Regions from separate parts of the Lelliottia amnigena genome, predicted to be linked through region 1. Evidence: predicted binding sites of a transcription regulator. Region 1 holds the regulator's gene; each other region holds the start of a gene.
The links. Region 1 encodes Fur, which represses iron uptake genes when iron is present. Its sites were predicted from a motif close to ATAATAATGAGAACNACTATCAA; they were not measured.

Region 1 (10,083 bases):
CCATTAGCGATAACAATCGCATGGTCATCCAGAATTTCATGGCCGGTATAAATCCGACCGTGGGTTAAAGCGTACATAACGACCCCCGGTTAAAAATGCGACCGTCTCTCTCTATTATGAAGAGACGGTAATTCAATTACAGACCTTTGATGTTTTCAGCTTCTAACTCGTTGAAGTATTTCAGCGTTTTCACTTTCAGTTCCATCGTGGATGGCTCATCGCACACGACGACGGCTTTTGGATGCAACTGCAGGCAGCTGATGGTCCACATGTGATTGACGTTGCCTTCAACGGCAGCCTGAAGCGCCTGTGCTTTCACGTTGCCCAGCACCAGAATCATCACTTCTTCCGCATCCAGCAGCGTACCCACGCCAACAGTCAGTGCATATTTAGGCACCTGACTAACATCGCCGTCGAAGAAGCGAGAGTTTGCCACGCGGGTGTCATGCGTCAGCGTTTTAATACGGGTGCGAGAAGCCAGAGAGGACGCAGGTTCGTTAAACGCAATGTGACCATCGTTACCCACGCCACCCATAAACAGGTTAATTTTGCCGTATGAGCGGATTTTTTCTTCGTACTGACGGCATTCTGCGTCAATATCAGGCGCGTTGCCATTCAGCAGGTTAATATTTTCAGCTGGGATATCAACATGATCAAAGAAATTACGGTGCATGAAGCTGTGATAGCTTTCTGGATGCTCTTTCGCCAGGCCGACATATTCGTCCATATTGAAAGTCACCACATGTTTGAAGCTAACCTGGCCCGCTTTATGCATTTCGACTAATGCTTTATACGCCGTCAGCGGCGTACCGCCGGTTGGGAGACCCAGAACGAAAGGACGATCGGCAGTCGGTTTAAACGCATTAATGCGGTTAACGATATGGCGAGCGGCCCATTTACCGACTTGTTCAGCCGTTGCCAGGGGAATCAGTCTCATTGTTCACCTCTAAGTTAAAGTAAAAAAAGTGGGCGGATGGCGCGCCTGGAGTTTTAATAAGCGTAACCTGGATCACGTCAAGCAGGGGCAATCCGTCTTGATTTTTTGAATGATAAAATAAGTTTTCCCTGTTAGCCAGTGGAAGGGAGGGTTAATAACGATATTTGGTGACAAAACTCACAAAAAGTACGCATTTAATTTGCGATACGAATTAATTTTTCACACACTCAGAATGCCAGTGATTCATCAACTGTATAGATAAGTTAGTGACACAATAAAAAACAGCTGAGAACGTGCCTTAAACGGGGTCTCAAGGGGGAAGAAAGTGAGTATTCTAGGTTATTTACAAAAGGTTGGCCGCGCACTGATGGTGCCGGTTGCCACGCTGCCAGCGGCAGCAATTCTGATGGGTGTCGGTTACTGGATTGACCCGGTTAGCTGGGGTGGAGACAACGCATTAGCGGCGCTCTTCATTAAATCGGGTTCCGCCATCATCGACAACATGTCCGTTTTGTTTGCGATTGGTGTCGCTTACGGCATGTCCAAAGATAAAGACGGTGCTGCGGCGCTGACCGGTTTTGTGGGCTTCCTCGTGTTGACCACTCTGTGTTCACCGGCGGCGGTGGCGATGATTCAGAAGATCCCAGCAGATCAGGTGCCTGCTGCGTTCGGTAAAATCAGCAACCAGTTCGTGGGTATTATGGTGGGTATTATCTCCGCTGAACTGTACAACCGCTTCAGCAGCGTAGAGTTGCCAAAAGCGCTCTCCTTCTTCAGCGGCCGTCGTCTGGTGCCGATTCTGACCTCTTTCGTGATGATCGTTGTTGCCTTCATCATGATGTACATCTGGCCGCTGATCTTTGATGGTCTGGTGAACTTTGGTGAACACATTCAGAAACTGGGCTCTGCCGGTGCGGGCGTGTATGCGTTCTTCAACCGCTTGCTGATTCCAGTCGGTCTGCATCATGCGCTGAACTCCGTATTCTGGTTTGACGTTGCGGGTATTAACGATATCCCTAACTTCCTGGGTGGCGCACAGTCCATCGAAGCGGGTAAAGCGGTTGTCGGTATCACGGGTCGTTACCAGGCGGGCTTCTTCCCGATCATGATGTTCGGTCTGCCGGGTGCGGCGCTGGCCATCTACCACTGCGCACGTCCAGAGAATAAAGCGAAAGTTCTGGGTATCATGATGGCGGGTGCGTTTGCAGCCTTCTTCACCGGTATCACCGAGCCGCTGGAATTCTCCTTCATGTTCGTTGCGCCGGTGCTGTACTTCATTCACGCCGTGCTGACCGGTATCTCTGTGTTCATCGCCGCGTCGATGCACTGGATTGCAGGTTTCGGCTTCAGCGCAGGTCTGGTGGATATGGTGCTGTCCTCTCGTAACCCGCTGGCAACCCACTGGTGGATGCTGATCCCGCAGGGTCTGGTGTTCTTCGCGATCTATTACGTGGTGTTCCGCTTCACAATCACTAAATTCAACCTGATGACTCCGGGTCGTGAACTGGCTGTTGCCGGCAGCGAAGCGGATGGTCAGGACGTGAATGTGAGTGGCAACGCAGACCAGGATGTTGCCGGTCTGGCGCGTCAGTACATCGCCGCAGTGGGCGGTTCTGATAACCTGACGGGGATTGATGCATGCATCACGCGTCTGCGCCTGAACGTGAAAGACTCCTCTCTGGTTAACGAAGCGCTGGCAAAACGCCTGGGTGCATCAGGCGTGATTCGTCTGAATAAAACCAGCGTGCAGATTATTGTTGGCTTCGTTGCAGAAAAAATCGCTAACGCAATGAAAACCACCGGTCCGGTTGCCGCATCAGAATCCGGTTCTGCTCCAGTTGCAGCGCCAGTCGCCGCCAAACCGCAGGCCGTCCCCAACGCAACCACTATCGCAGCGCTGGTTTCGCCAGTGACCGGCGACGTTGTGGCGATTGAACAGGTTCCTGACGAAGCCTTTGCCAGCAAAGCGGTGGGCGACGGTGTGGCAGTGATTCCAACCGAAAAACTCGTTGTATCACCGGCGGCCGGCACTATCGTTAAAATCTTCAACACCAACCATGCGTTCTGTCTGGAAACCGAAAAGGGTGCCGAAATCGTTGTCCATATGGGCATTGATACGGTTGCTTTGGGTGGTAAAGGCTTTACGCGTCTGGTTGAAGAGGGCGCAGAAGTGGTCGCAGGTGAGCCGATTCTGGAAATGGATCTGGACTTCCTGAACGCCCATGCGCGCTCCATGATAAGCCCGGTTGTCTGTAGCAATATCGACGACTTTAGCGGCCTGGTGATTCAGGCAAAAGGTCAGGTTGTTGCAGGCCAGACCCCGCTGTATGAGATTAAAGGCAAGTAATCGCTCCTGAGTAGAGTTCATGCCTTAAGCGGCGGGGGTTATCCTCCGCCGCTTTTTTTTGCATCAATCGCCCCCATTATTTTCCTCCTGGACGTTTTAAGGGTTGTCACTACGTCCGGCTTATAAGATCATACGCCGCTATACGTTATTTATGCCTTTGAGGAATCCACGATGAGTGAGGCTGAAGCCCGCCCGAGTAACTTTATTCGTCAGATCATCGATGAAGATCTGGCCAGTGGTAAGCACACCACGGTGCATACCCGTTTTCCGCCGGAGCCTAATGGCTACCTGCACATTGGCCATGCGAAATCCATCTGCCTGAACTTTGGCATTGCGCAAGACTATCAGGGCCAATGCAACCTGCGTTTCGATGACACCAACCCAGTAAAAGAAGACATCGAATACGTTGAGTCCATTAAAAACGATGTGCAGTGGCTAGGATTCAACTGGTCAGGCGACATTTGCTACTCTTCAGACTATTTTGATCAGCTCTTTGCCTATGCGGTTGAGCTGATCAATAAAGGCCTGGCCTACGTTGACGAACTGTCTGCTGACGAAATCCGTGAATATCGCGGCTCGCTGACTGCGCCGGGCAAAAACAGCCCATACCGCGATCGCAGCGTCGAAGAAAACCTCGCACTGTTCGAAAAAATGCGTGCCGGTGGTTTCGAAGAAGGTAAAGCGTGTCTGCGTGCCAAAATCGACATGGCATCGCCTTTCATCGTGATGCGCGATCCGGTTCTGTACCGTATCAAATTTGCCGAACACCACCAGACCGGCAACAAGTGGTGCATCTACCCGATGTACGACTTCACCCATTGCATCAGCGATGCGCTGGAAGGCATCACGCACTCTCTGTGTACGCTGGAATTCCAGGACAACCGTCGTCTGTACGACTGGGTGCTGGATAACATCACCATTCCTGTGCATCCGCGCCAGTACGAGTTCTCTCGTCTGAATCTGGAATACACCGTGATGTCTAAGCGTAAGCTGAATCTGCTGGTGACAGACAAGCACGTTGAAGGTTGGGATGACCCGCGTATGCCGACCATTTCCGGTCTGCGTCGTCGTGGTTACAGCGCCTCCTCTATCCGCGAATTCATCAAGCGTATCGGCGTGACCAAGCAAGACAACACCATCGAGATGGCGTCGCTGGAATCCTGTATTCGCGAAGATTTGAACGAAAATGCGCCGCGCGCAATGGCCGTTATCGATCCGGTTAAACTGGTTATCGAAAACTATCCGCAGGGCGAAAGCGAGCTGGTGACGATGCCTAACCATCCGAGCAAACCGGAAATGGGTAGCCGCGAAGTGCCATTCAGCGCAGAACTCTGGATCGACCGCGCCGATTTCCGCGAAGAAGCCAACAAACAGTACAAACGTCTGGTGATGGGCAAAGAAGTGCGCCTGCGCAATGCCTACGTGATCAAAGCTGAACGCGTAGAAAAGGACGCAGAAGGCAATATCACGACGATTTTCTGCAGCTATGACGCCGAAACCCTCAGCAAAGATCCGGCGGATGGCCGTAAAGTGAAAGGCGTTATTCACTGGGTCAGCGCTGCGCACGCGCTGCCGGTTGAAATTCGTCTTTACGATCGTCTGTTCAGCGTGCCGAATCCGGGCGCTGCGGAAGATTTCCTGGCGACGATCAATCCGGAATCACTGCTGATCAAACAGGGCTACGCTGAGCCGTCACTGAAAAATGCTGAAGCCGGCAAGGCTTACCAGTTTGAGCGTGAAGGCTACTTCTGTCTCGACAGCCGTTATGCAACCGCTACCAAACTGGTCTTTAACCGTACCGTAGGTCTGCGTGACACCTGGGCGAAAGCTGGCGAGTAATCCAGGTCAATGAGAGACAAACGCCGCACATTGCGGCGTTTTTTTTGCTTGTCGATCAGGCTGTTAGTATTTCATCGAAAAAAAGATGCCTAAAAATAAGGTCAATGAGCTGCTACTTATTTTATTAAATAAAATTTGATGCGCATGAGAAGAGTAAAATAAAACGATGTAATCGCTATCAATAATTATTAGTGATTGAATTTAGTTGATTTTTTAATGATAAAACCCTTCCTGATGTATATGTTACAAATCACTACCAATTATGTGCACTTCGTCATAATCCTGCATTTTGCCCACTGAAAAGCATTGATAATTCGCGTCGCGAAAAATAGTCTACAGACGGTAGTTAATTCGAGGGTATTTATAACTACCCCTGACCGTTTGGTCTTTTTAGATTTTTCGCCGTTTAAGGCGCTTTAATTCGTCAAAGAGGAACAACTATGCGTACGTTCAGTGGCAAACGTAGTGCGCTGGCGCTGGCTATTGCCGGTGTGACAGCAATGTCTGGCTTTATCGCTTCTCCGCAGGCTCAGGCAGCAGGCTTTATCGATGATTCCACGCTCACGGGCGGTATTTACTATTGGCAACGTGAACGTGACCGTAAAGACGTCACCGAAGACAAATACAAAACCAACCTGTCCCATTCTACCTGGAACGCCAATCTTGATTTCCAGTCAGGTTACGCTGCGGACATGTTCGGGCTGGATATTGCGGCGTTCACTGCCATTGAAATGGCCGAAAATGGCGACAGCGCCCACCCGAACGAAATCGCGTTCTCCTCCAGTAACAAAGCCTACAAAGAAGACTGGTCGGGTGATAAAAGCGGAATCAGCCTCTACAAAGCGGCCGCTAAATTCAAATACGGTCCGGTTTGGGCACGCGGTGGCTATATTCAGCCAACCGGTCAGACGCTGTTAGCCCCACACTGGAGCTTTATGCCAGGGACGTATCAGGGCGCTGAAGCCGGGGCAAACTTTGACTATGGCGATGCGGGCGCGTTGAGTTTCTCCTATATGTGGACCAACGAATATAAAGCGCCATGGCACCTTGAGATGGACAAGTTCTATCAGAATGACAAGAAAACCAAAGTCGAGTATCTCCACTCGTTAGGGGCGAAATATGACTTTAAAAACGATTTAGTGCTGGAAGCGGCGTTTGGTCAGGCAGAAGGATACGTGGATCAGTACTTCGCCAAAGCCAGCTATAAATTCGATATCGTTGGCGGCCCGCTGTCGACCAGTTATCAGTTCTACGGTACGCGTGACAAAGTCAGCGATGGCGGTGTGAACGATCTGTATGACGGCACGGCATGGCTTCAGGCGCTGACCTTTGGCTACAAAATCGGGCAGGTTGATTTACGCCTGGAAGGGACATACGTGAAGGCCGAAGGTCAGCAGGGCTACTTCCTGCAGCGTATGACGCCGACCTACGCATCTTCAAATGGTCGCCTGGATATCTGGTGGGATAACCGTTCGGATTTCAACGCCGATGGCGAGAAAGCCGTATTCTTCGGTGCCATGTATGACCTGAAAAACTGGAATCTGCCGGGCTGGGCAGTTGGTGCATCTTACGCGTATGCATGGGACGCAAAACCTGCTGATATGGCGACGCCGGACGCTTACTACGATCCGAACTATCGCCTGAAAGAGTCCTCATACAGCCTCGATGCCATCTACACGCTTCAGGACGGTCGCGCGAAGGGCACGATGTTTAAACTGCACTTCACTCAATACGACAACCATTCCGACATTCCAAGCTACTCGGGCGGTTACGGCAACATCTTCCAGGACGAGCGTGACGTGAAATTCATGGTCATCGCACCCTTCACCATTTTCTGATGAACGCGCCGGCGGGATGATTCCCCCCATCCCGCCGGAATGGAGACTGATATGCTGAAAAAATGTGTTATCGTCGCGATGCTTGCATCGGGACTGGTCGCTTGCGCACAACCGCAGGCACCAAAAGAAGACTCTCGACTGAAAGAGGCCTACAGCGCCTGTATTAACACCGCCGAAGGATCGCCAGAAAAAATTGAAGCCTGCCAGAGCGTGCTGAATGTGCTGAAAAAAGAGAAAGCGCACGAGCAGTTTGCGACGCAGGAAAATGTGCGGGTGCTGGATTACCAGGCCTGTATCCAGGCGCGTCAAACCGGCAACGATCAGGAAGTGGCAAAGCGTTGTGACAAGATCTGGCAGGAGATTCGCAGCAATAACAGCAAGTAATCCTCTTTTGCCACGCCCGGCTGTGCGCCATCCTGATGTGAGTTGGATGGCGCACAACCGGGTTTTTTATTTATAGCAGGCAAAAAAAAGCCAACCGTCAGGTTGGCTCAGTGTATGAAAAACGATTATTTCGTGTCGTGCGCGTGATCGTTTTCGCGGCAATCGCCTTCAGCACAGTGACCGTAGAGGTACAGGCTGTGGTTGGTCAGACGGATACCATGACGAGTGGCAATCTCACGCTGACGAGATTCGATAGATTCATCGCTAAATTCAATCACCTTGCCGCAATCCAGGCAGATGAGGTGATCGTGGTGATGCTGTTGTGTCAGTTCGAAAACGGATTTACCGCCTTCAAAATTATGACGGGTGACAATCCCGGCGTCATCAAATTGGTTCAGAACGCGATAAACGGTCGCCAGGCCAATCTCTTCGCCCATGTCGATCAGACGTTTATACAAGTCTTCCGCACTGACATGGTGATTGTCCGGCCCTTGCAGTACTTCCAGAATTTTTAAACGAGGAAGCGTAACTTTCAGGCCAGCCTTCTTTAATGCGGTATTGTTGTCAGTCATGCGGAATCTGTCCTGTTGCTAAACGATTCACTTCTAAAGAAGAAGTGACAGAAAATGCACTTGGGATAATGCGTTTCATTATAGAACTGCCATGCCTAAATGAAAACTGCAAGTCTCAAGCAAAGTATGCTTATAAAAACGTGGTATCGCCAACAAAGTTGAGCGAAGGCATCCACTTTAACCTGGGATATTGTACAGGTATGAAAGCAAAAGTTAAAAATTTGTAGCAATTATTTTAATTGGAATTACCTATCAATGCGGCGCAACAGTTTTGCAGCGCCGCACGATCAATCAGGCATTCAGGATATCGTCGAGGTGAAGTTCTTCGCGGATCTGCTTAACCCATTTGTCTACGCGTTCTGCGGTGAGCTCTGGTTGACGGTCTTCGTCAATCGCCAGGCCCACAAAATGATCGTCATCCGCAAGGCCTTTAGACGCTTCAAAGTGATAACCCGCCGTTGGCCAATGACCGACAATCGCCGCGCCGCGCGGTTCGATGATGTCGCGAATGGTGCCCAGCGCATCACAGAAATACTCTGCGTAATCTTCCTGGTCACCGCAACCGAACAGCGCGACCAGCTTACCGTTAAAGTCGACTTCTTCCAGCGTTGGGAAGAAATCGTCCCAGTCACACTGTGCTTCGCCGTAGTACCAGGTTGGAATGCCCAGCAGCAGAATATCGTAACCTTCGAGATCTTCTTTGCTGCTCTTCGCAATGTCATGGACGTCGGCAACGTCTTTACCTAGCTGTTTTTGAATGTTTTTTGCGATGTTTTCGGTATTACCGGTATCGCTGCCGAAGAAAATGCCGATGATTGCCATGAGTAAAATAACCTCTTGAAACTTAATGGTATGGTGGCACAAATTGTCCACGGATGAGGGCAATCATAGCAGAACAGAGAAGTCAGCGGAAACAGCTATCACGCGGGACTGCACTCTGTGCTACATGAAAGTGGGGTAAGGGCGATTTTTCAGACTTTTACTGTGAATGGCGCAATGCCTGCAGTTGCAGCATAAGCATCTCTTCGATCAGCTCGCTGCGGCTGATTTCACGGGCCTCAGCCAGTTCGCTTAGGGCGTCGACTGCGTCCGCATTGAGTTTTAACTCGACGCGTTTAAGCCCACGACTTTTGTCGCGTTTAAGCTGGTTTCGCTTATTGATGCGCAACTGTTCATCGCGCGAAAGCGGATTGGTTTTAGGTCGTCCCGGTCGACGTTCAGTCGCGAACAGATCTAATGTCGTACGGTCCGTTTGTTCTTTGGCCATGATTCAGAGACTTCGGGGAAAACGAGCGGCCCTGCTATTGCCGGGGCGATGAGCGCGACATCATACATTACTGATATCAGCACGCCAACGACTGGAGGCCAACAGGCGTCCAGTCGCTGACATTTTAATCAAATCGCGTTCTCAGAGAGATAACGGCGGATGGCGCGCAGCACCGCGTCCGGTTTTTCGGCGTGAACCCAGTGGCCTGCACCGGCAATCACATGCGCACGCGCCTGCGGGAATTGCGCCAGCAGCGTATCGCGATAGGCTTCTGTGACATACGGTGAATTGCCGCCGCGAATAAAGAGCGTAGGGGCCTGCCAGGCTGGAATTGGCTGCCAGCCAACAATGTTATCGTATTGATCCCACAGAACCGGGACGTTAAACCGCCACGCGCCCTCGACGAACGACTTCAGCAGAAACTGCACCACGCCTTCTTCATCTAAATGCTCGCGCATAATCGCCGCAGCCTGCTGACGGGTTGCAACGCCCGCCTCAGTGACGGCGTTGATCGCCGCAAAAATTTCGTCGTGTCGACGCACATCGTAATCCACAGGTGCTACATCAATCACCACCAGCTGGTTGATGCGCTCTGGCGCAATCGCCGTCAGGGCCATCACCGCTTTACCGCCCATTGAATGGCCAATCAGCGTCGCTTTTTCGATGTTATTCGCATCGAGCGTATCCAGTAGATCATGAGCCATCGCCGCATACGTCATCTCTGGATCGCGCGGTGAAACCCCATGGTTGCGCATATCGACCTGCAGAATATTGTGATCGGTAACCAGATCGCGCGCGAGCACGCCCAAATTATCGAGGCTGCCAAAAAGCCCGTGAACCAGTACGATGGGAGAATTATTGTTCGGCGATTGTGCAGATTGCGCTCGGCTATTCAATTT
Region 2 (10,083 bases), 1.3 Mb from region 1:
CCGACCTGATAAGTACGGTCGCGCCCAATCCAGCAGTTTGTGGCGTCATAACAGGTAAAGGTTTCTTTATTGGTGATGTTCTGCGCACTGGCCTTAATGGTCAGCCCTTCAAGAGAAGGTATAATTTCACCCATACGATAAGACGCCGCCAGATCGTACTGAGTCGTGCCGCCCAGTTTGCCCTGGTCGTTAGTCGGCGCAATCTCCATTGGCCCGGTGTAACGCGCACCGGCGCCGAGATTCAATCCTTTGACCGGCGTGCTGTCGAAGGTGTAATCCCCCCAAAGCGTAAAGGCATTCTCCGGCACCTGCGTCGGTCGTTTGCCCTGATACTTATCATCTTCGGTATTGATGGCGTGGGTATACGCGTAATTGCCGATCAACGTCAAATTATCGGTTGGACGGCTGACGACGGACAACTCTGCCCCTTTCGACTCTACTTCGCCCGTCTGACGATAGTTCAGGAAACCGGGATCAGTAGTGACTACATTTTTCTGGCGAATATTGAACACTGACGCTGTCAGCGTGGTGGCGTACTCTTCCAGCAGGTATTTGACCCCGCCTTCCATCTGTTTGCTGGTGGTGGGTTTGACGTCTTTCGCCATTAACGTGCCCTGCGGCGAAACCGGTGCAAAGCCCTCTGAGTAACTGATAAACGGTGAAATTCCGTTTTCAAAGGCGTACAGCGCGCCCAGTCGTTTGGTCACGCGATCCTGCGATACCCACGCCTTGTCGCCATTTTGCAGATAGTTGGTGGTAACCGAACGGTAATCGTCGTAACGCACGCTGCCGAGCAGATTGAGGCCGCCAAACTCCACCTGATCCTGCAGGTAGTAACCGTTTTGCTGATAGCTCAGGCGGTTTTTCTGCGCGGTATACAGGCCCAATGCGCTTTCGCTGATTTGCGTGTAATCCGGGTCACGCATATTAATACCAGGCGTTGCCGATGCGTAGCGATAATGGAAATGGGAATTCAGTTTTTGATAATCAAAGCCCGCCAGCAGATGATGTTTCCATCCACCCAGAGTCAGGGTTTTGGTCACCTGGTTATCAATGTTAAAGCTGTGCAGATCTTCATCTGTGGTGTACGCAAAACGGTTGAGCTGGTAAACCTCGCTGCCCGCACCCGTTGAATAGACGCTGCGCTGATGGGTGTCGACGTCAAAATAGCGCGCTTTTTGGTTGAAGCCCCAGCCGCTGTCAAATTCATGTTCAAAGCTGTAACCCAGCATCCACTGACGCTGTTTGAAGCCGCTCCACTCATCGCCCGCGTAGTCGCGTCGGCCAGCATATTTCGACCGCAAATAGGACAGCGGCAAAGGGTTAGATGGCGAAAGACTCGGGGTATTTTGCGCCAGCGCGTCAAGGGTGAGACGCGTTTTGCTATCAGGCTGCCAGGTGACAGAAGGCGCAACCAGATAGTTTTCCGTGCGCGTGGTATGCGGCTGATCGTCACCTTCGGTCGCTTTACCCAGCAGACGGTAATTCCAGTCGCTGTCGGCGATTTGCCCAGTGGAATCCAGATAGCCCTCTTTCAGATTGCGTGTGCCGGTATTAACGCCCACTTCCGTGTGCTGTTCTTTTTGCGGCTTTTTGCCCTGAATATTCACCAGCCCGCCGGGGGAACCGCCGCCGTACAAGACAGACGCGGGCCCTTTGAGAATATCCACGCTCTCGATTAACAGGGGATCGATTCGCGCTTTGGTATTCCCGGTGACGTTATAGGGCAGCTGAAGACCGTTGTAATACTCTTGCTCAACGGTGAAGCCGCGAATTTTGTATTCGCTCATATACGAGGTATTGCCACGCACTTCGGTGGACACGCCCGGTGCGTAGCGCAGAATTTCATTGACCGAGTTCGCGTGGCGCTGTTCGATCTCCGTGGCCGATATCGTGTTTATCACCTGCGGGGTTTTACTTTCAGCCACGGCGGATTTTGTGGCGCTGTTGGTCCATCCGGGCAGCGCGCTGTCTTGATCCGTCCCGCTGACCACGATGGTGGTTTCCTGAGCAAACGCGGGCGTGTGCAACGCCAGCGTGACCGCGCCTGCCAACGCACATATCGCAAAATGTGAGGTTTTCATATTGTCGTCTTATTATTAGAAATGGCTAGAAACGACAATTATTCTCATTTCGATTTACAAAGCAATATCAAGACCAAAAAAAACGGCCCTCACATGAGAGCCGTTGATGTTTGTTTACGCACGCCTGAGTAGCCGGAATATTGCCAGCACGACAATGGCACCCACGACAGCCACCAGGAAACTGTGCAAATTGAAGCCACTCACGCTGCCGCCGACGCCAAACATCGTCGCCAGCCAGCCTCCCACTACCGCACCAATCACACCCAGTAAACAGGTCAGGATAAAGCCGCCGCCATCACGTCCAGGCATGATGAATTTTGCGATAATACCGGCAATCAGACCAAACACAATCCACGCGATGATACCCATACGATGCCCTCTTGCAGATTAAATGCATGCGCTGAAACCTTCCGCGCAAGTGACTTAAGTATAGGACAGCGCGCGAAAACCATTCTTTGTCACCGACTTAATTACGTCTCATTTTTAAAAAAAATTCACCGGTTTGTATTAAGTTCTTTCGTTTACTGCCGATACTTCATCGACAGTTTGCCAGACAACCGAGGAGCCATTCGGCGTGAGTAATTACAGTGAGCAGTTCCTGAAGCAAAATCCGCTGGCTGTATTAGGGGTATTACGCGACCTGCATAAGGGCGAAGTCCCTTTGCGCATCAGTTGGTCTACAAATCAGTTTATTAGCAAGATTCTTGAAGCCACCCCTGAGCGACTGGTCATCGACCTCGGTAGTCAGGAATATGAAAACCGGGCGGCGGTGCGCGCGCAAAATCTCTCCGTGATGGCGGAAACGAAAGGCGCAAAAGTCGAATTTGTCCTGCCGCAATTGATTCAGGGCGACTATCAAGGTCTGCCTGCTTTTTTTGCGCCATTACCCAACAGCGTGTGGTTTGTTCAGCGCCGCGAGTATTTTCGTATCAACGCCCCGCTGCATCCGTCCTATTTTTGTAAAGCCAAAATGCCGGATAAAAAAGAGATCCGCTTTCGCCTGTTTGACCTTTCGTTAGGCGGCATGGGCGCATTAATGGACACTGCAAGGCCGGAAGGTTTGGTCGAAGGGATGCGTTTTTCGCAGATTGAGCTGGATATGGGCGGCTGGGGACGGTTTTACTTTGACGCGCAGTTAATTGCCATTAGCGAACGCAAAGTCGTGGACAGCAAAAACGAAACCATTACTACGCCACGTCTGAGCTTCCGGTTTCTGAATGTCGGCCCGGGCGCCGAGCGTGAACTCCAGCGTATTATTTTCTCACTGGAGCGAGAGGCGCGGGAACGCGCGAATAAAGTGATTTGATACGTGCCGGACAGCAACGTGCTACCCGGCAACGGCATTACATGGCGTCCATAGCTTTCTGAACTTTCCAGATATAGCGTGGGGCCTGTGGTGCCGGATGGTTCTTCGCAACATGGTCAACAAATTCGTTTTTATCCATGCCGTTGATCTCTTCAATCGCTTCTTTGCGATCCGATGAGAAGGTTCGCAGCAGTGCGCCCGCGCCGTTGACGTAAGAGACCACCAGCGCGTACTGCATCACTTCCGGATCGTCGATGCCCTTCAGAACCCCATGTTCCAGAATGCTCAAATACGCCGTACCCATTGAGATATTCCGTTCCGGATTTTTCAGCTCGCTGGTCGACGGCTGACCTTTCCAGCCCATGTAGCGGTACACTTCGCGCCCTGCCGTAGAGGCTTTAAGCTGCATTAAACCGACCGCATTCGATTTGCTTACAAGTTCAGGATTGCCTCCAGACTCCACCGCGATAATCGCCGTGATCAGCCGCGGGCTCACGCCCCAGGCCTTCCCGGCTTTTTCAGTGACAGGCATCCATTGCATCGCACGTTTCACGGGTACTTCCGGATTCCATGGCGGATTTTGATAATCTTTTTTAGTACTACACCCCGCCAGCAATACGATCAAAATAGCAAACCATCTCAATTTCACGTCATCTGTCCTTATATCCGGTCATCGCGATTACGTTATCCCCCTTGAAGCAGGCGGCCTATAGGCGGCATGATATAGATAATTAGGTTCTCATTCAGCAAGGAATTGCCATGTCCCGGTTTCATCTCATCGCCCCTTCCGGTTATTGCATTAACCAGGACGCCGCACAGCGCGGTATTCAGCGCTTACTGGAATCTGGCCATTCGGTAACAAATCAGACAATTATCCCCCGTCGCCAGCAGCGTTTTGCCGGAACTGAGGCGCAAAGGCTGGCGGATATCAACGACCTGGTGAAACTTGAAGGGGCGAACAACATCGTGCTGGCGGTGCGTGGCGGGTATGGTGCCAGCCGATTACTGGAAACCATCGACTGGGACGGACTGGCGACTCGCCAACAGCACGATCCCCTGCTGATTTGTGGGCACAGCGATTTCACCGTCATCCAGTTGGGTTTGCTGGCGCGGCATAACGTCATCACCTTTAGCGGCCCGATGCTGGCAGCGAATTTTGGTGCGCCGGAGCTGGGCGCCTTTACGCAGGCGCATTTCTGGCGCGCGCTGCAAAATCCCGTTCTGCAGATTGCATGGCAAGGCAATGGCCCGCAGTGTGAGTGTGAGGGACAGCTGTGGGGCGGAAACCTGGCCATGCTGGTCTCGCTGATTGGCACGCCCTGGTTGCCTAATATTGATAACGGCATTCTGGTGCTGGAGGATATCAACGAGCACCCGTTCCGCGTCGAGCGCATGCTGCTGCAGCTCATGCACGCGGGGATCCTCTCTCGTCAGCGCGCCATCGTCCTCGGCAGTTTTAGCGGTGCGACACCGAATGATTACGATGCCGGGTATACGCTGGAAAGTATGATGGATTACCTGCGCTCGAGAGTGAATATTCCGGTGATCGGCGGGCTGGCTTTTGGTCACGAACAGCAGACGGTGACCTTGCCGCTCGGCGCACAGGCTGTCCTTAAGCACGACGGGGCTGTCAGCGAATTAACAATCAGCGGCCATCCCGTTATAAAGGCATAAAAAAGCCTTTTTACCGCGGCAATAAAACGTGGTTTCGTTCGTTATTATGTTAGGGTTTATGTATCAGTCACTACATTGAGGTGGGAGTAAGACAACATTGGATGCCGCAGCGATAATCAGTCTTTTCATTTTGGGTTCAGTCCTCGTAACCTGCAGTATTTTATTAAGTTCATTTTCGTCGCGTCTCGGCATACCTATACTTGTTATCTTCCTCGCCATCGGCATGCTTGCCGGTATCGATGGTATTGGCGGTATTCCCTTCGATAACTATCCCTTCGCCTATATGGTGAGTAACTTCGCGCTGGCGGTGATATTGCTGGATGGCGGGATGCGCACGCAGGCCAGCTCCTTTCGCGTGGCACTCGGCCCTGCGCTCTCGCTGGCGACGGTTGGCGTGCTGATCACCTCCGGTCTGACCGGCATGATGGCCGCCTGGCTATTCCATCTTGATATTATGCAAGGGCTGCTGATTGGCGCGATCGTTGGCTCTACCGACGCGGCGGCGGTGTTTTCTCTGCTGGGCGGCAAAGGGCTGAACGAACGTGTTGGCTCGACCCTGGAGATTGAATCGGGCAGCAACGATCCGATGGCGGTGTTTCTCACCATCACGCTGATTGAGATGATTCAGCAGCATGAAACCGGCCTGAGCTGGATGTTCGCCTGGCATATTCTGCAGCAGTTTGGGCTGGGTATAATTATCGGTTTAGCGGGCGGCTATCTGCTACAGCAGATGATCAACCGTATTTCCCTGCCTGCTGGCCTGTATCCTCTGCTCGCGCTGAGCGGCGGGATTCTCATTTTCGCCCTGACGACCGCCATGGACGGCAGCGGTATTCTGGCTGTCTATCTCTGCGGCTTCCTGCTGGGTAACCGCCCGATTCGCAACCGCCACGCCATTCTGCAAAACTTTGACGGTCTGGCCTGGCTGGCGCAAATCGGTATGTTCCTCGTACTGGGCCTGCTGGTGACGCCGTCCGATCTGCTGCCAATTGCCATTCCGGCGCTGCTGCTTTCGGCGTGGATGATTTTCTTTGCCCGTCCGCTGTCGGTCTTTGCCGGACTGTTGCCGTTCCGCGGGTTTAACCTGCGCGAACGCATCTTCATCAGTTGGGTGGGTTTGCGCGGCGCCGTACCGATCATCCTTGCCGTATTCCCGATGATGGCCGGTCTGGATAACGCGCGGCTGTTCTTCAACGTCGCATTCTTCGTGGTCCTGGTGTCGCTGCTGTTCCAGGGGACTTCTCTGGGATGGGCGGCGAAAAAAGCAAAAGTAGTGGTTCCGCCTGTCGGTTTGCCGGTTTCACGCGTCGGGTTGGATATTCATCCGGAAAATCCATGGGAGCAGTTTGTTTACCAGCTGAGTGCTGATAAATGGTGCGTGGGCGCGTCGCTTCGCGATCTGCATATGCCCACCGAAACGCGCATCGCCGCGCTGTTTCGTGATAATGCCCTGCTGCACCCGACCGGCAGCACCCGTCTGCGTGAGGGTGATATTCTCTGCGTAATTGGCCGAGAAACCGACCTTCCGGCGCTTGGCAAGCTCTTCAGCCAGTCGCCGCCGGTGGCGCTGGATCAGCGTTTCTTCGGCGATTTTATTCTGGAAGCCAGCGCGAAATTTGCCGACGTGGCCTTAATTTATGGGCTGGAAGACGGTCTTGAGTACCGCGATAAACAGCAGACGCTGGGTGAGATCGTGCAGCAACTGCTGGGGGCCGCGCCCGTCGTGGGCGATCAGGTTGAGTTTGCCGGGATGATCTGGACTGTCGCAGAGAAAGAAGACAATGCGGTGCGCAAAGTGGGTGTGCGTCCTCTGGAAGATGAGCCTGAGTAACGTCACCTCGGCTCGTTCCCATCAGAACAGACTAAAAAGGCAACCCCAGGGTTGCCTTAATTTTTGAGTGGTTACACCGTTACAACAGGGACGCGGGGGGCCAGAGCCGTTAACAGTTCATATCCGACCGTGCCCGCCGCCGAGGCAACGTCATCGACTTTCACCTCGTTGCCCCACAGTTCGACCGGTGAACCGATACCTGCCTGCGGGCACGGCGTCAAATCTACCGCCATCATGTCCATCGAAATCGTGCCAACGGTGCCAGTGCGTACGCCGTCAATCCACACGGGCGTACCGGTCGGCGCAAGGCGTGGATAGCCGTCAGCATACCCCCCAGCCACAATCCCAATGCGCTGCTCGCCCGTTGAGCGGTAACGGCTGCCGTACCCCACGGTATCCCCCGCTTTCAGCGTCTGGATGCCAATGATTTCGCTACGCAAGGTCATGACCGGTTTGAGCCCGCTGTTGGCGATGTCCTGCCACTGACCGGACGGCGACGCGCCGTACAGCACAATTCCCGGCCGCACCCATTGATAATGCGCTTCCGGATGCCACAGCGTCGCCGCCGAGTTCGACAGCGAACGCGCGCAGTCCAGCCCTTCTGCCGCCTGCTCAATCCGCGCCATGGCATCCGTAATACCGTCAGGCTTTTCGGCGTCAGCGAAGTGCGCCATCAGCGTCATTTCACCGACATTTTTGATTCCACGCAGCTGTTGCCAGACCGTATTAACGCGTTCGGGCTGGAAACCCAGGCGATTCATGCCGCTGTTCATTTTGAGGTAAATATCGAGCGGCGAATGCAGTTTCGCATTTTGCAGCGCCTTGATTTGCCAGTTGCTGTGCACGCTGGTGGTCAGACGATACTTATCCAGCAGCGGCAGTTCGTCGGCATTAAAGAAGCCTTCCAGCAGCAGAATCGGACCTTTCCAGCCGCGCTCACGCAGCAGGATCGCCTCTTCCAGATTCAGTAAAGCAAAACCATCAGTGGCACTTAGCGCGCTCCAGATGGATTCAATTCCGTGGCCGTAGCCGTTGGCTTTTACGACCGACCAAACGCGAGAGCCTGGCGCAGCACGGCGGACTATCTGCAGGTTGTTTTTCAGGGCCTGCAAATCCAGCTGAGCCAGAATAGGACGGGACATGACGACTCCTTGTTAATTATGCGCGCCGTGCAAATGCTGTGGGCGGGATGGCGTAAAACCCGACTGGTAGCGCGCAGCGCTTAGATCATCGAACGGAATCGCCGGCGTACGGCCCGAAATCAAATCACTGAGCAACTGTCCTGAGCCGCAGGCCATCGTCCAGCCCAGCGTTCCGTGCCCCGTATTGGTCCATAAGTTCTTAAACGGCGTGCGCCCGACAATAGGCGTGCCGTCCGGGGTCATCGGACGCAATCCGGTCCAGAAAGTGGCTTGTTCGACAAATCCTCCTCGTGGGAAGAGATCGCGTACCACCATTTCCAGGGTTTCGCGGCGCGGTTGCAGCAATTCCGTATTAAAACCGACAATTTCAGCCATGCCGCCCACGCGAATTCGGTTATCAAAGCGGGTAATGGCGATTTTGTAAGTTTCATCAAGGATAGTTGAAACTGGCGCGCCGTTATCCTCTTTGACCGGGATTGTGAGCGAATACCCCTTAAGGGGGTAGACCGGAATATCCAGCAATCCCTTCAGCATCGCAGTGGAGTACGAGCCAAACGCCATGACGTAACTGTCGGCTTTAATCACTTCATCGCCACATTTCACGCCGTAGATTTTTCCGCCTTCAGACAGCAATTTATCGACGGGCGTGTTGTAGCGAAACGTGACGCCAGCCTGCTCGCACATCTTCGCCAGACGCTGGGTGAAGAGCTGGCAGTCGCCGGTTTCGTCATTTGGAAGGCGCAGCCCGCCGGTCAGCTTGTGCGCCACTTCGGCCAGCGCCGGTTCCACCTGTGCCAGTTGGCTCGCCTCGAGGAGTTGATAAGGCACGCCGGCATCTTCAAGCACGGCAATATCGCGCGTGGCGTTTTCGTATTGCTGCGCGGTGCGGAACAACTGCAGCGTGCCCCCCTGACGCCCTTCGTACTCAATTCCCGTTGATGCACGCAGGGTTTTCAGACAGTCGCGACTGTACTCCGCCAGACGGACCATGCGGCCTTTGTTTTCCATGTAATGGCGAGTGTCGCAGTTGCGTAGCATCTGCCACATCCACTTGAGCTGGGACGGCGTCCCATCAAGACTGATCGCCAGCGGCGCATGACGCTGGAACATCCATTTAATGGCTTTTAACGGAACGCCTGGTGCTGCCCACGGCGCAGCATAACCGGGAGAGATCTGCCCGGCATTCGCTGCACTGGTCTCAAGCGCGGATCCCGGCTCACGGTCAATGACGGTCACCTCATGTCCAGCCTGACTTAAATACCAGGCGCTGGTCACGCCAACGACTCCACTTCCCAGGACGACAACACGCATAGCGGCTCCATTATGTGCACAAGAATAATCATCTAATTACAGATTGATAACCTAGTTGAAAATATTATTCAACATACGACTTTTTTATGGTGACTTACCTCACACCTTCCCTGACAGACTGGGAGAGGGGTAATCTGGGATCTCGTGCTACGCTTCATCGTTAGCCAGCACAATGCTCTGTGGAAGTCATGTTTTCTACCAGATCAGAAACGTGAAATCGTAAAGAAAACATTTCTGCGCCAGCACGTTTTTTAAAGCGTTGTTCTATGCTTGAAAGGAGGCTCTCCAGACAGAGAGAGCACCGACAACGAGGGCGCGCTAATGGCTACCATTGATTCGATGAACAAGGACAGCACACGTCTCAGCGATGGACCCGACTGGACTTTTGAATTACTCGATGTTTACCTGGCCGAGATTGACCGGGTGGCCAAACTGTATCGGCTGGATACCTACCCCCATCAGATTGAAGTCATTACTTCCGAACAGATGATGGACGCCTATTCCAGCGTCGGGATGCCAATCAACTATCCTCACTGGTCGTTCGGCAAAAAATTTATTGAAACCGAGCGGCTTTACAAACATGGTCAGCAAGGGCTGGCGTATGAAATTGTTATCAACTCAAACCCGTGTATTGCCTATCTGATGGAAGAAAATACCATCACTATGCAAGCGCTGGTGATGGCGCATGCCTGTTACGGGCATAACTCTTTTTTCAAGAATAACTATCTGTTCCGC
Region 3 (10,083 bases), 1.3 Mb from region 1:
CGCGATAAACGTCAACTCCGGGGAATTCACTGCTGCACCTGCCGTTGAAGCGGCTGAAACGACAATTTTCCCGACATCTGCCGACGACAGCGTGATGGCGCTTTCTCCCTGCGCATCCGTCGTGGTTTGCGACTGACTCAATACGCCTTGCCCTTCTACAATCGTCCAATGCAACGGTGCTGCCGCCACCGGGTGATCGCTAGCATCGACGACGCTGGCGGTAAGCGTTATGGCATCGTCATCGTTCGCGGTGGCATGCAGGCTATCTGCTTGCAGCAATTTCACCTTTGCCGTAGTGCTGTCAGCAGTAAAACTCAATTGCGCTGAAGTCTGCGTCTGCTGCGCCATCTTAGCGGAGATCTGAAGTGCTTCCACGGTAGTAGAAGTGACGTCAATCATCGCCACGCCATCATTGCCGGATAGTGAAAAATCAGCGGACAACTGCGCCGTTGTGCTGGCCGTCGCCCAATTTATTTTCGCCCCCGGAACCGGATTTTTTTCTGCGTCTTCGACTTTAACCTTCAACGTAATAACATCAGCGCCATCCGCCAGCCCGGATAATTTATCCGCCGTGACGGCACCCAGAACCGCACTATCACTATCCGCAACAAAGCTGAGCGTCCCGGAATCTATTGCTGCACTGGTTCCTGTAGAGGCAGAAATAGCGACATCGCCGGCCTGAGTGGAGGTTAACGCTACGGTTGCCACACCCTTATCATCCGTCGTGGTTTGGCTCTGAGATAGTTGCGCAGTGATACTGGATGAGGAGACTTCCCACTTAACAGACTGCCCTGCGAGTGGATGATTGCTCGCATCTTTCACCACAGCGCTAAGCGTAATCACATCATGGCCGTTTGCTTTGGCGATCTTTTTCTCTGCAGTCAGCTGGACCACCTTTGCCGTCTGGGCGTCGGCCGTAAATTGCAGGTCAGGGCTTTTCACACTCTCACCGTTTTCAAGCTCTGCGCTCACGAGAGTATTCAGCACCTGATCGCTGGTCAGTGAAACGCTGGCATTTCCCTGCGCATCGCTGACGTTGTGTGTTGCCGATAACAGCGCGTTGGCGTTACTGGACTGCCATTGAATAGCGACTCCCTCAGCGGGTTCATTTTGGGCATTCACGATATGGGCTTGCAGAGTAATCACGTCCTGCCCGTTTGCCAGCGCGGTGGTTTTTACTGCGTCCAGTTGCGTAAATTTAGCGAGTGAATTCACCGCCACAAGCTTAACCGTCGCTTTGCTGAGCAGAGTATTGTTGTATTTCGGCTGGATAATGACCGTGCCAGCCGTTTTACCGCTCGTGTATGCGCAGGTATAAATGCCCGGGCTTTGTTCTTTGAAGGGGGTGATATTTTCGCCGTCGGCTGAGGCAGAAACGGCACGTTTAAGCGTCGTTATTTTTGCATTCACTGGATGGATCAATTGCGTGCTCAATTGACTTTCCACGCCACTAATCGGCTTGCCGGAACCGGACATTATCGTCAGCGTGACCGGAGTAGAACTCACGCCGTCAGCCAATAAACTGGAACTGGTTGTGGTGGTAAGTGTCGTTGCGGTCAGTATATTATAACCTTTAACCGCTACCGAGATATAAGCAGTGTCTGACTGATTTCCTTTTACGTCATAAGCCGTAGCCGAGATAACATAAATATTATTTTCCGCTCCATCTTGCTCATAATAAGGAAGTACTATTGACCAGGCACCATCCGTATTAATAATTTTACCGCCATGGCTGATAAGACCCGCATCGTGCCAAATAATTTGGCTTAAGGGGTGTTTAGTCGATACTTTCACCGCTATCGGTAGCGTCTCTGACTCTTCACCTTCAATATTATTTGGTAGTGAGAGGGAAATGGTCTCTTTTTTACGGTATTCCAAAACAATATTATTATTGCGATTAACAAGATCCAGGCGCCCTCCGCGTAGAGTACGGTGTTCCTTAACGCTATCCATATCAATTTGATCGACAAACGGCATTCCCATCACCCAATTTACATTAAGGTCGGCGCGAGTATCATGCTTGTCCCCTTTGCCTGCTTTCTGATTGACACCAAATGAAATCAACGGGAATGGGGTATAATTCAGGCCCGCCGTAACGGCGTAAGGGTTGTGTTGTCGCTGATCTTTATCATTGCCAAATAAACCCACATGTTTACCATAATACTGTTCCCAAATAAGCTGCATACCCAACTGCGGCCAGGCGGGTAAATAGCCCTCAACGCGCGCGTCGTAACCATTTGCCACGCGTTCTTCTTCATCCATGTAGGCGGCAGAATTTTTCCAGTCGGAGATCCGCAGATAACTATTTGCGCTCAGTTTTACGTAGTCCCAGCCAAGTTCACCACCTATGCCAACGCGCTGATGGGTATTCTGCGAGAGCTGCTGATCGTAAAAGGTATTCACCCCCCACATCCAGTTTTTAGCAAAATAACGATAACCGACGCCAAGATTCATGATATTACGATCGTCATTACGTCGAACGCCTGTTTGCGTAAAGAAGAGGTGCTGGTCCTGGTTATAGACAGGAAGTAAAAAATCCAAGTCGCCGCTGGAGAGATCAAGCTGTCGGTCGACGCCGATATTAATCCGTGCCGTACCAAATTGCTGAAGCCACTGCTGGAGTTCTTCCGTCACTTTCCCGGTACTTTGGTTGACCATACCGTTAATAACCGCATCCATACGATCATCCTGACTTAACATTGCACCCGCAGAAGAGATGCCAGCAGCGATCTCTTTTTCCTGTTCATCTCCGGATTGCTGATCTGTATTTATCGTTTTTTTCGCTTCTTTATTTACCGTAATGACGGCAGGCGTTTCTTCGGCAGAGGCGGAGAACGAAAAGAGAAATGTATGAAAAAAAATCAAATGGAGATAAAGGAGTATCTGCAAGCATGCCGCTGCTCTTCTATTATCGCGCATAATTTCACCTGAAATATTTTTAAGTAAATTAATGGCGATAGTGGATCAAATTATTATTCATTTCCATTTCAAGGAGGTGCGTTTACTCACAGAATATTAATTACCTCTTTTCATAGAAAAAATTTAAAATAAGCATGATGAAAAACTTGAGCGTCAGAGTGAGAAGTTTCGGAGAAATATTAGCGCAGATAATGTGCAATATATAAAAAAGCCTGACACATAGTCAGGCTTATATTTCTGAGAGCAATGGTTGCTCAAGCGAAAATATTATTTTTTAGCGGCGAAACGCGCTGCTGCTTCGTCCCAGTTCACCACGTCCCAGAATGCTTTGATGTAGTCTGGACGACGGTTCTGGAATTTCAGGTAGTACGCGTGTTCCCACACGTCCAGGCCCACAATTGGGAAACCAGACACGCCAGAAACTGCTTCACCCATCAGCGGGGAATCCTGGTTAGCGGTAGAAACCACAGCCAGTTTGTCGCCTTTCAGCACCAGCCACGCCCAGCCAGAACCGAAACGGGTTGCAGCGGCTTTTTCGAATTCCGCTTTGAAAGCATCCACAGAACCGAAATCGCGCTCGATAGCCGCTTTCAGGTCGCCCTGCAGGGTGGTGCCGGTTTTCAGGCCTTTCCAGAACAGGCTGTGGTTAGCGTGGCCGCCCGCGTTGTTACGCAGAACGGTTTTCTTGTCTGCTGGCAGTTGATCCAGTTTGGTGATCAGCTCTTCAACAGACAATTCAGCGAATTCTGGCAGGCTTTCCAGCGCAGCGTTCGCGTTGTTTACATAAGCCTGGTGGTGTTTAGTGTGATGGATTTCCATCGTCTGCTTGTCGAAATGCGGTTCCAGTGCGTCATAGGCATACGGCAGGGATGGCAGTGTATAACTCATAATCCTCTCCATTATTGTCGGGCGGCACAGCTGTTAATGCCGCGTAAGCAGTTGGTTCATTATAGTTAATTAAATGATATTGAAAATGATTATCAATGCCGTACTTTTTATAAGGTTATTCATTTTTGTGTCAATCGTGAAATTGTGAGTCTGCTCACGCGGTTAACGCGTTGATTGCCATTTGGAAGAAAAGTGCGGCAACCTTCTGAAGGTTCGCTCACCGCGTAATTTTTACACTCATCGGGTCGGAGGGAAGCCAACGACATATAAAAACGATGAGGATGTAAAAATGAATCATGCGATTACGATGGGTATTTTCTGGCATTTGATAGGCGCAGCCAGTGCAGCCTGTTTCTATGCCCCGTTTAAAAAGGTCAAACATTGGTCATGGGAAACCATGTGGTCTGTTGGCGGTACTGTCTCGTGGCTTATCTTGCCCTGGACGGTCAGCGCTCTGCTCCTCCCTGATTTCTGGGGATATTTCTCTTCCTTTAGCGCCTCCACGCTGCTGCCCGTTTTTCTGTTTGGCGCGATGTGGGGCATCGGTAATATCAACTACGGCCTGACGATGCGCTATCTGGGCATGTCGATGGGGATTGGGATTGCCATCGGGATCACCCTGATTGTCGGCACTCTGATGACGCCGATTCTGAACGGTAATTTTGACGTGCTGATCAACACCCGTGGCGGACGAATGACGCTGCTCGGCGTGCTGGTGGCGGTGATTGGCGTGGGGATTGTCACCCGCGCGGGCCAGTTGAAAGAGCGCAAAATGGGCATCACCGCCGAGGATTTCAATCTGAAGAAAGGGCTGGTGCTGGCGGTGATGTGCGGCATTTTCTCGGCGGGCATGTCCTTTGCGATGAACGCGGCAAAACCGATGCACGAAGCCGCTGCCGCGCTCGGCGTCGATCCGCTGTACGTCGCACTGCCAAGCTATGTGGTGATTATGGGCGGCGGGGCGCTGGTCAACCTGGGCTTCTGTTTTGTTCGTCTGGCAAAAGTGAAGAATCTGTCGGTAAAAGCCGACTTCTCGCGGGCAAAATCGTTAATCATCACCAACGTGCTGCTCTCCGCGCTTGGCGGCCTGATGTGGTATCTGCAGTTCTTCTTCTACGCCTGGGGACACGCCAGCATTCCGGCGCAGTATGACTATATGAGCTGGATGCTGCACATGAGCTTCTACGTGCTGTGCGGCGGGTTGGTAGGTCTGGTGCTGAAAGAGTGGAACAACGCCGGGCGTCGTCCGGTGGGCGTGCTGAGTCTGGGTTGTGTGGTGATCATTATTGCCGCCAACATTGTCGGCCTGGGCATGGCGAGTTAATTACGCCGCTTTTCGACTGCGATGACGCCACTGAACCGGCGTCATCCCTACTTCGCGGTTAAACACCACCGAAAAATAGTTACTGTCCTCAAAGCCGCAGCGCATCGCCACCTCACTCACCATCAGCTCCGTGTGTTGCAGCAGATATTGCGCGTGGCAAATGCGTAGCTGGCGCAAATAGTGATTCACGGTCATGCCCGTCTGGGTGCGAAACTGCTGACGCAAGGCGCGTTCACTGCACTGTTCCTGTTCGCAAAACGTCTCCAGCACAAAGCTGCGATTCAGGCTGCCAGCCAGCGCAGTAATCAACTTATCCAGCAGCGCCTCTTGCTCGTTCGCCGAAGGGTTATCGATCGCATAACGAAAGCGTTTGAGCGTCATCACCAGTTGGGCAAACAGCAGTTCAGCCATTTCGTTCGCACTCGGGTCAGCCTTCAAACTCTCCTGTTCAAGCTGCGCGATAACGGGCCTGACCTGCGCCATACCGTTGCTGCTCAAACGCCAGTGCGGCGCGCCTGGTGTATCGTTAAAGCCAGGAATATTGCTGGCCCAGTCAACGTTCAGCTTGAGCCTGTCCGGGCAATAAATGACGTTTTGCAAAACCAGATCGTTAACCGAGGCGTAGGAGTGTTTGTCTTCCGCGCGGATATAAAACAGGTCACCGCGCGTAATACGATAGGGACGATCGTTGAGGACGTGAAGGCCGTTGCCGCGCCACACCAGCACTAACTCGCAAAACTCGTGCGTGTGCTCAGCAAAGACATTTTGCGGATAGCGGTCAGCCACCGCGACGGCCTGTCCGGTGTTGGCAAAAAAATCAGATTTGCGAAGGATTAACGGAACGCCCACAACACACCCCAGCGGCTAATAACCGAACATTATTAGCCGTTTCGCGAGAAAAAAACGGTGATTGCCCTCGCGTTACTGAAGTGACGCATCCCGTCCCTGACGGATTTCGCGCGGTGACCAGCTAAACTCCCGGCGAAAAAGCGTCGAAAAGTGGTTACTGTCGCCAAAGCCGCAGCGATAAGCGATATCCGTCACGCTCTCGTCCGTATGACGCAAAAGATGGCGGGCTTTAATCAATCGCAGGCGATTCAAATAGCGCTGCGGCGTCAAACCGGTGTGCTGTTTGAGCTGGCGATGCAAAGTGCGCAGAGAAAGCGAAAATACATCCGCCACCGTCTCCCAACTCACCTCTTCGGCAAAGTGATCTTCCAGCCAGGCCATCAGTTGATTGAGCCGCGCGTCGTTATTCTCCAGCCCTTCCACCAGACTGCTCCGACGCAGAAGCACCAGCAGTTGCATGAACAACAGCTCACGGCTGGCGAGCGCATGTGATTCCGTATTTTCCTCGGTCTGCTCCATCTGGGTGACCAACTGGCGCACCTGCTGCAGCGTGGACTGATTCACTCGCCAGTGCGACGGATAGTGCCCGTCTTTTTCCTGCGGCAACAGCTGGTTTAGCCCCGATAAAAACTGGAACGCGTCCGGGGAACGATAGAGCACATTCGTCAGGCACAGGTTGTCGGTATGTTCATACATGTGGCGGTCGTGATCGCGTACAAAGCAGACCGTACCCCCGCTGATGGTGTACGGCTGGCCGTTAAAAACGTGAATGCCCGTTCCATGCTCAACAATCACAATTTCATGAAAATCATGGTGATGCTCCGGAAAGGCCGCCTGCGGCAGGCGCGGCTCAATCGCAACGGGCGAATGTCCGGAAGGGAAAAAATCCACGCTGTGCAGTACGGTCATAACGGCCACCACCAATGAGAAATGTTCTCAAAATAGTAATTAAGGGGCGCGATTCTCACCTTCAATTTTCGACAGCAAAGCACGCAAAGCCTGTCGGATTTTTAAGAAACAGCGGGAAAGATCGGGAAATGCGGCAACCGTCACATGGCCTGACATCCGCGCCATAACTGGAAACTGTGAACTCCCTCACGTTCATCTTTGATTTCTTGCCAGCCGCGGATTTTGCCTGTCAGTGGCGAGAAGGTCTGTTTTTCCTTCCTTTCTTACACTCTCCGGTAATGACTTAAAGAAGGACCGGAACATGACTCTTCGCCATTGTGTCGCTGTCGATTTAGGCGCCTCCAGCGGCCGCGTAATGCTGGCCTGCTACGCCCCTGAACAGCGCACGCTGACTCTTCGCGAGATCCACCGTTTTGTTAACTGCCTGCAAAAGCAGGACGGCGTGGACACCTGGGATATTGACAGCCTGGAAGCTGAAATCCGCACTGGCCTGAACAAGGTCTGCGAAGAAGGCATTCTGATTGACAGTATTGGGATTGATACCTGGGGCGTGGATTATGTCCTGCTCGACCGCGACGGCGCGCGCATCGGTTTGCCGGTGTCGTATCGCGACAGCCGTACCGACGGCGTGATGGCCCGCGCCATTGAACAGCTTGGCAAAGCGGACATCTACGGGCGCAGCGGCATTCAGTTTTTACCGTTCAATACGCTATATCAGCTGCGTGCGCTGGCGGAACAGCAGCCGGCGCTGATTAAAAACGTCGCCCACGCGCTGCTGATCCCCGACTATTTTAGCTATCGCCTCACCGGCAATCTGAACTGGGAATATACCAACGCCACCACCACGCAGTTGGTCAACATAAACTCCGATAACTGGGATGAACGCCTGCTCAACTGGACCGGCGTCTCCGCCGCCTGGTTTGGTACGCCGACGCATCCCGGCAATGTGATCGGTCACTGGATTTGCCCGCTGGGCAATCAAATTCCCGTCGTCGCGGTGGCAAGCCACGACACCGCCAGCGCTGTAATCGCCTCTCCGCTCGCCAGCAAAGACGCGGCGTATCTCTCGTCCGGCACCTGGTCGCTGATGGGTTTTGAGAGCAAAACGCCGTACACCAGCGATGCGGCGCTGGCAGCCAATATCACCAACGAAGGCGGCGCGGAAGGCCGCTATCGGGTGCTGAAAAATATCATGGGGCTGTGGCTACTCCAGCGCGTGCTGAAAGAGCAAAACGTCTCCGACCTGTCGGCGCTGATTGCCGATACCGAAGCGTTGACAGCGTGCCGTTTCGTGATCAACCCGAACGACGATCGCTTTATCAATCCGGCCAATATGAGCGCCGAGATTCAGGCCGCCTGTCGCGAAACACACCAGCCTGTTCCTGACACCCCAGCCGAGCTGGCGCGCTGTATTTTCGACAGCCTCGCGCTGCTGTACGCCGACGTGCTGCAAGAGCTGGCAGCACTGCGCGGCAAACCCTTCAGCCAGCTGCATATCGTGGGCGGCGGCTGCCAGAACAATCTGCTGAATCAGCTGTGTGCCGACGCCTGCGGGATCTCCGTCGTGGCGGGTCCTGTAGAGGCCTCCACGCTCGGCAATATCGGCATCCAGTTGATGACGCTGGACGAACTCACCAACGTGGACGATTTCCGCACCGTGGTCACGGGCAACTATGCCCTCACCACGTTTACCCCTAATTCCTGCCATGAAATTGCCCGCTACCGAGCGCAGTTTCAGCAAAAACGACTGACTAAGGAGCTTTGCGCATGACCACTCAACTTGAACAAGCCTGGGAACTGGCTAAACAGCGTTTCGCCGACGTCGGCGTGAATGTCGACGAGGCGCTGCGCCAGCTCGATCGTCTGCCGGTTTCCATGCACTGCTGGCAAGGCGATGACGTCGCAGGCTTTGAAAATACCGGCGCCGCGCTGACGGGCGGTATTCAGGCCACCGGTAATTATCCAGGCAAAGCGCGTAACGCGACCGAGCTGCGCGCCGATCTGGAGCTGGCGTTGAGCTTAATCCCGGGCCCAAAACGCCTGAATCTGCATGCGATTTATCACGAAGCTCCAGAGCCAGTCGCGCGTAACGAAATCAAACCGGAACACTTTAAGAACTGGGTTGAGTGGGCAAAAGCCAACAAACTCGGGCTGGATTTCAACCCGTCCTGCTTCTCACATCCGCTGAGCGCCGACGGTTTTACCCTGTCTCACGCAGATGATGAAATTCGCCAGTTCTGGATCGACCACGTGAAGGCCAGCCGCCGCGTGTCCGCTTATTTTGGCGAACAGCTTGGTACGCCGTCAGTGATGAACATCTGGATCCCGGACGGCATGAAAGACATCACCGTCGACCGCCTGGCCCCACGCCAGCGCCTGCTGGCGGCGCTCGATGAGATCATCAGCGAAAAGATAAATCCGGCGCATCACATCGATGCCGTGGAAAGCAAGCTGTTCGGTATCGGCGCGGAAAGCTACACCGTCGGCTCGAACGAGTTCTACATGGGTTACGCCACCAGCCGCCAAACCGCGCTGTGCCTGGATGCTGGCCATTTCCATCCAACGGAAGTGATCTCCGACAAAATCTCCGCCGCCATGCTGTACGTACCGCGCCTGCTGCTGCACGTCAGCCGTCCGGTGCGTTGGGACAGCGACCACGTGGTGCTGCTGGATGACGAAACCCAGGCCATCGCCAGCGAAATCATCCGCCACGATCTGTTCGACCGCGTGCACATTGGCCTCGACTTCTTTGACGCCTCTATCAACCGCATCGCCGCATGGGTGATTGGTACGCGCAATATGAAAAAAGCCCTGCTGCGCGCGCTGCTGGAGCCAACCTCTGCGCTGAAACAGCTGGAAGAAAACGGCGACTACACCGCGCGTCTGGCGCTGCTGGAGGAGCAAAAATCCCTGCCGTGGCAGGCCATCTGGGAAATGTACTGCCAGCGCAACGACGCGCCCGTCGGCAGCCAGTGGCTGGACAACGTGCGGGCCTATGAGAAAGAGGTGTTGAGTCAACGCGGGTAACACAACCCTCACCCCTGCCCTCTCCCTGAGGGAGAGGGAGAAAAGAACAGTCCTCTCCCTGTGTGGGAGGGGAGAAACAGCTCCGAAACAGTCCTCTCCCTGTGTGGAAAGGGAGAAAACCGCACCGAAAACAGTCCCCTCTCCCTGTGTGAGAGGAGAAACAGCAC

Region 2: the regulator Fur is predicted to act here: its motif matches at 2,116-2,138, upstream of I6L74_RS20465 (TonB-dependent siderophore receptor).
Region 3: the regulator Fur is predicted to act here: its motif matches at 3,881-3,903, upstream of sodA (superoxide dismutase [Mn]).

Annotation. Positions count from the first base shown of each region.
Region 1 covers NZ_CP077236.1:3,051,921-3,062,003, forward strand. Annotated here, with positions in the region: gene nagA (N-acetylglucosamine-6-phosphate deacetylase) at 1-77, opposite strand, end outside; gene nagB (glucosamine-6-phosphate deaminase) at 137-937, opposite strand; gene nagE (N-acetylglucosamine-specific PTS transporter subunit IIBC) at 1,263-3,284, shown strand; gene glnS (glutamine--tRNA ligase) at 3,456-5,123, shown strand; gene chiP (chitoporin ChiP) at 5,564-6,961, shown strand; gene chiQ (ChiQ/YbfN family lipoprotein) at 7,016-7,345, shown strand; gene fur (ferric iron uptake transcriptional regulator) at 7,471-7,917, opposite strand; gene fldA (flavodoxin FldA) at 8,209-8,739, opposite strand; gene ybfE (LexA regulated protein) at 8,897-9,184, opposite strand; gene ybfF (esterase) at 9,313-10,083, opposite strand, start outside.
Region 2 covers NZ_CP077236.1:4,328,864-4,338,946, forward strand. Annotated here, with positions in the region: gene I6L74_RS20465 (TonB-dependent siderophore receptor) at 1-2,084, opposite strand, end outside; gene I6L74_RS20470 (GlsB/YeaQ/YmgE family stress response membrane protein) at 2,199-2,453, opposite strand; gene ycgR (flagellar brake protein YcgR) at 2,659-3,390, shown strand; gene emtA (membrane-bound lytic murein transglycosylase EmtA) at 3,428-4,039, opposite strand; gene ldcA (muramoyltetrapeptide carboxypeptidase) at 4,150-5,064, shown strand; gene I6L74_RS20490 (potassium/proton antiporter) at 5,162-6,895, shown strand; gene dadX (catabolic alanine racemase DadX) at 6,967-8,037, opposite strand; gene I6L74_RS20500 (D-amino acid dehydrogenase) at 8,050-9,348, opposite strand; gene I6L74_RS20505 (SpoVR family protein) at 9,670-10,083, shown strand, end outside.
Region 3 covers NZ_CP077236.1:1,725,483-1,735,565, forward strand. Annotated here, with positions in the region: gene I6L74_RS08085 (Ig-like domain-containing protein) at 1-2,919, opposite strand, end outside; gene sodA (superoxide dismutase [Mn]) at 3,187-3,807, opposite strand; gene rhaT (L-rhamnose/proton symporter RhaT) at 4,097-5,131, shown strand; gene rhaR (HTH-type transcriptional activator RhaR) at 5,132-5,980, opposite strand; gene rhaS (HTH-type transcriptional activator RhaS) at 6,053-6,889, opposite strand; gene rhaB (rhamnulokinase) at 7,191-8,660, shown strand; gene I6L74_RS08115 (L-rhamnose isomerase) at 8,657-9,916, shown strand.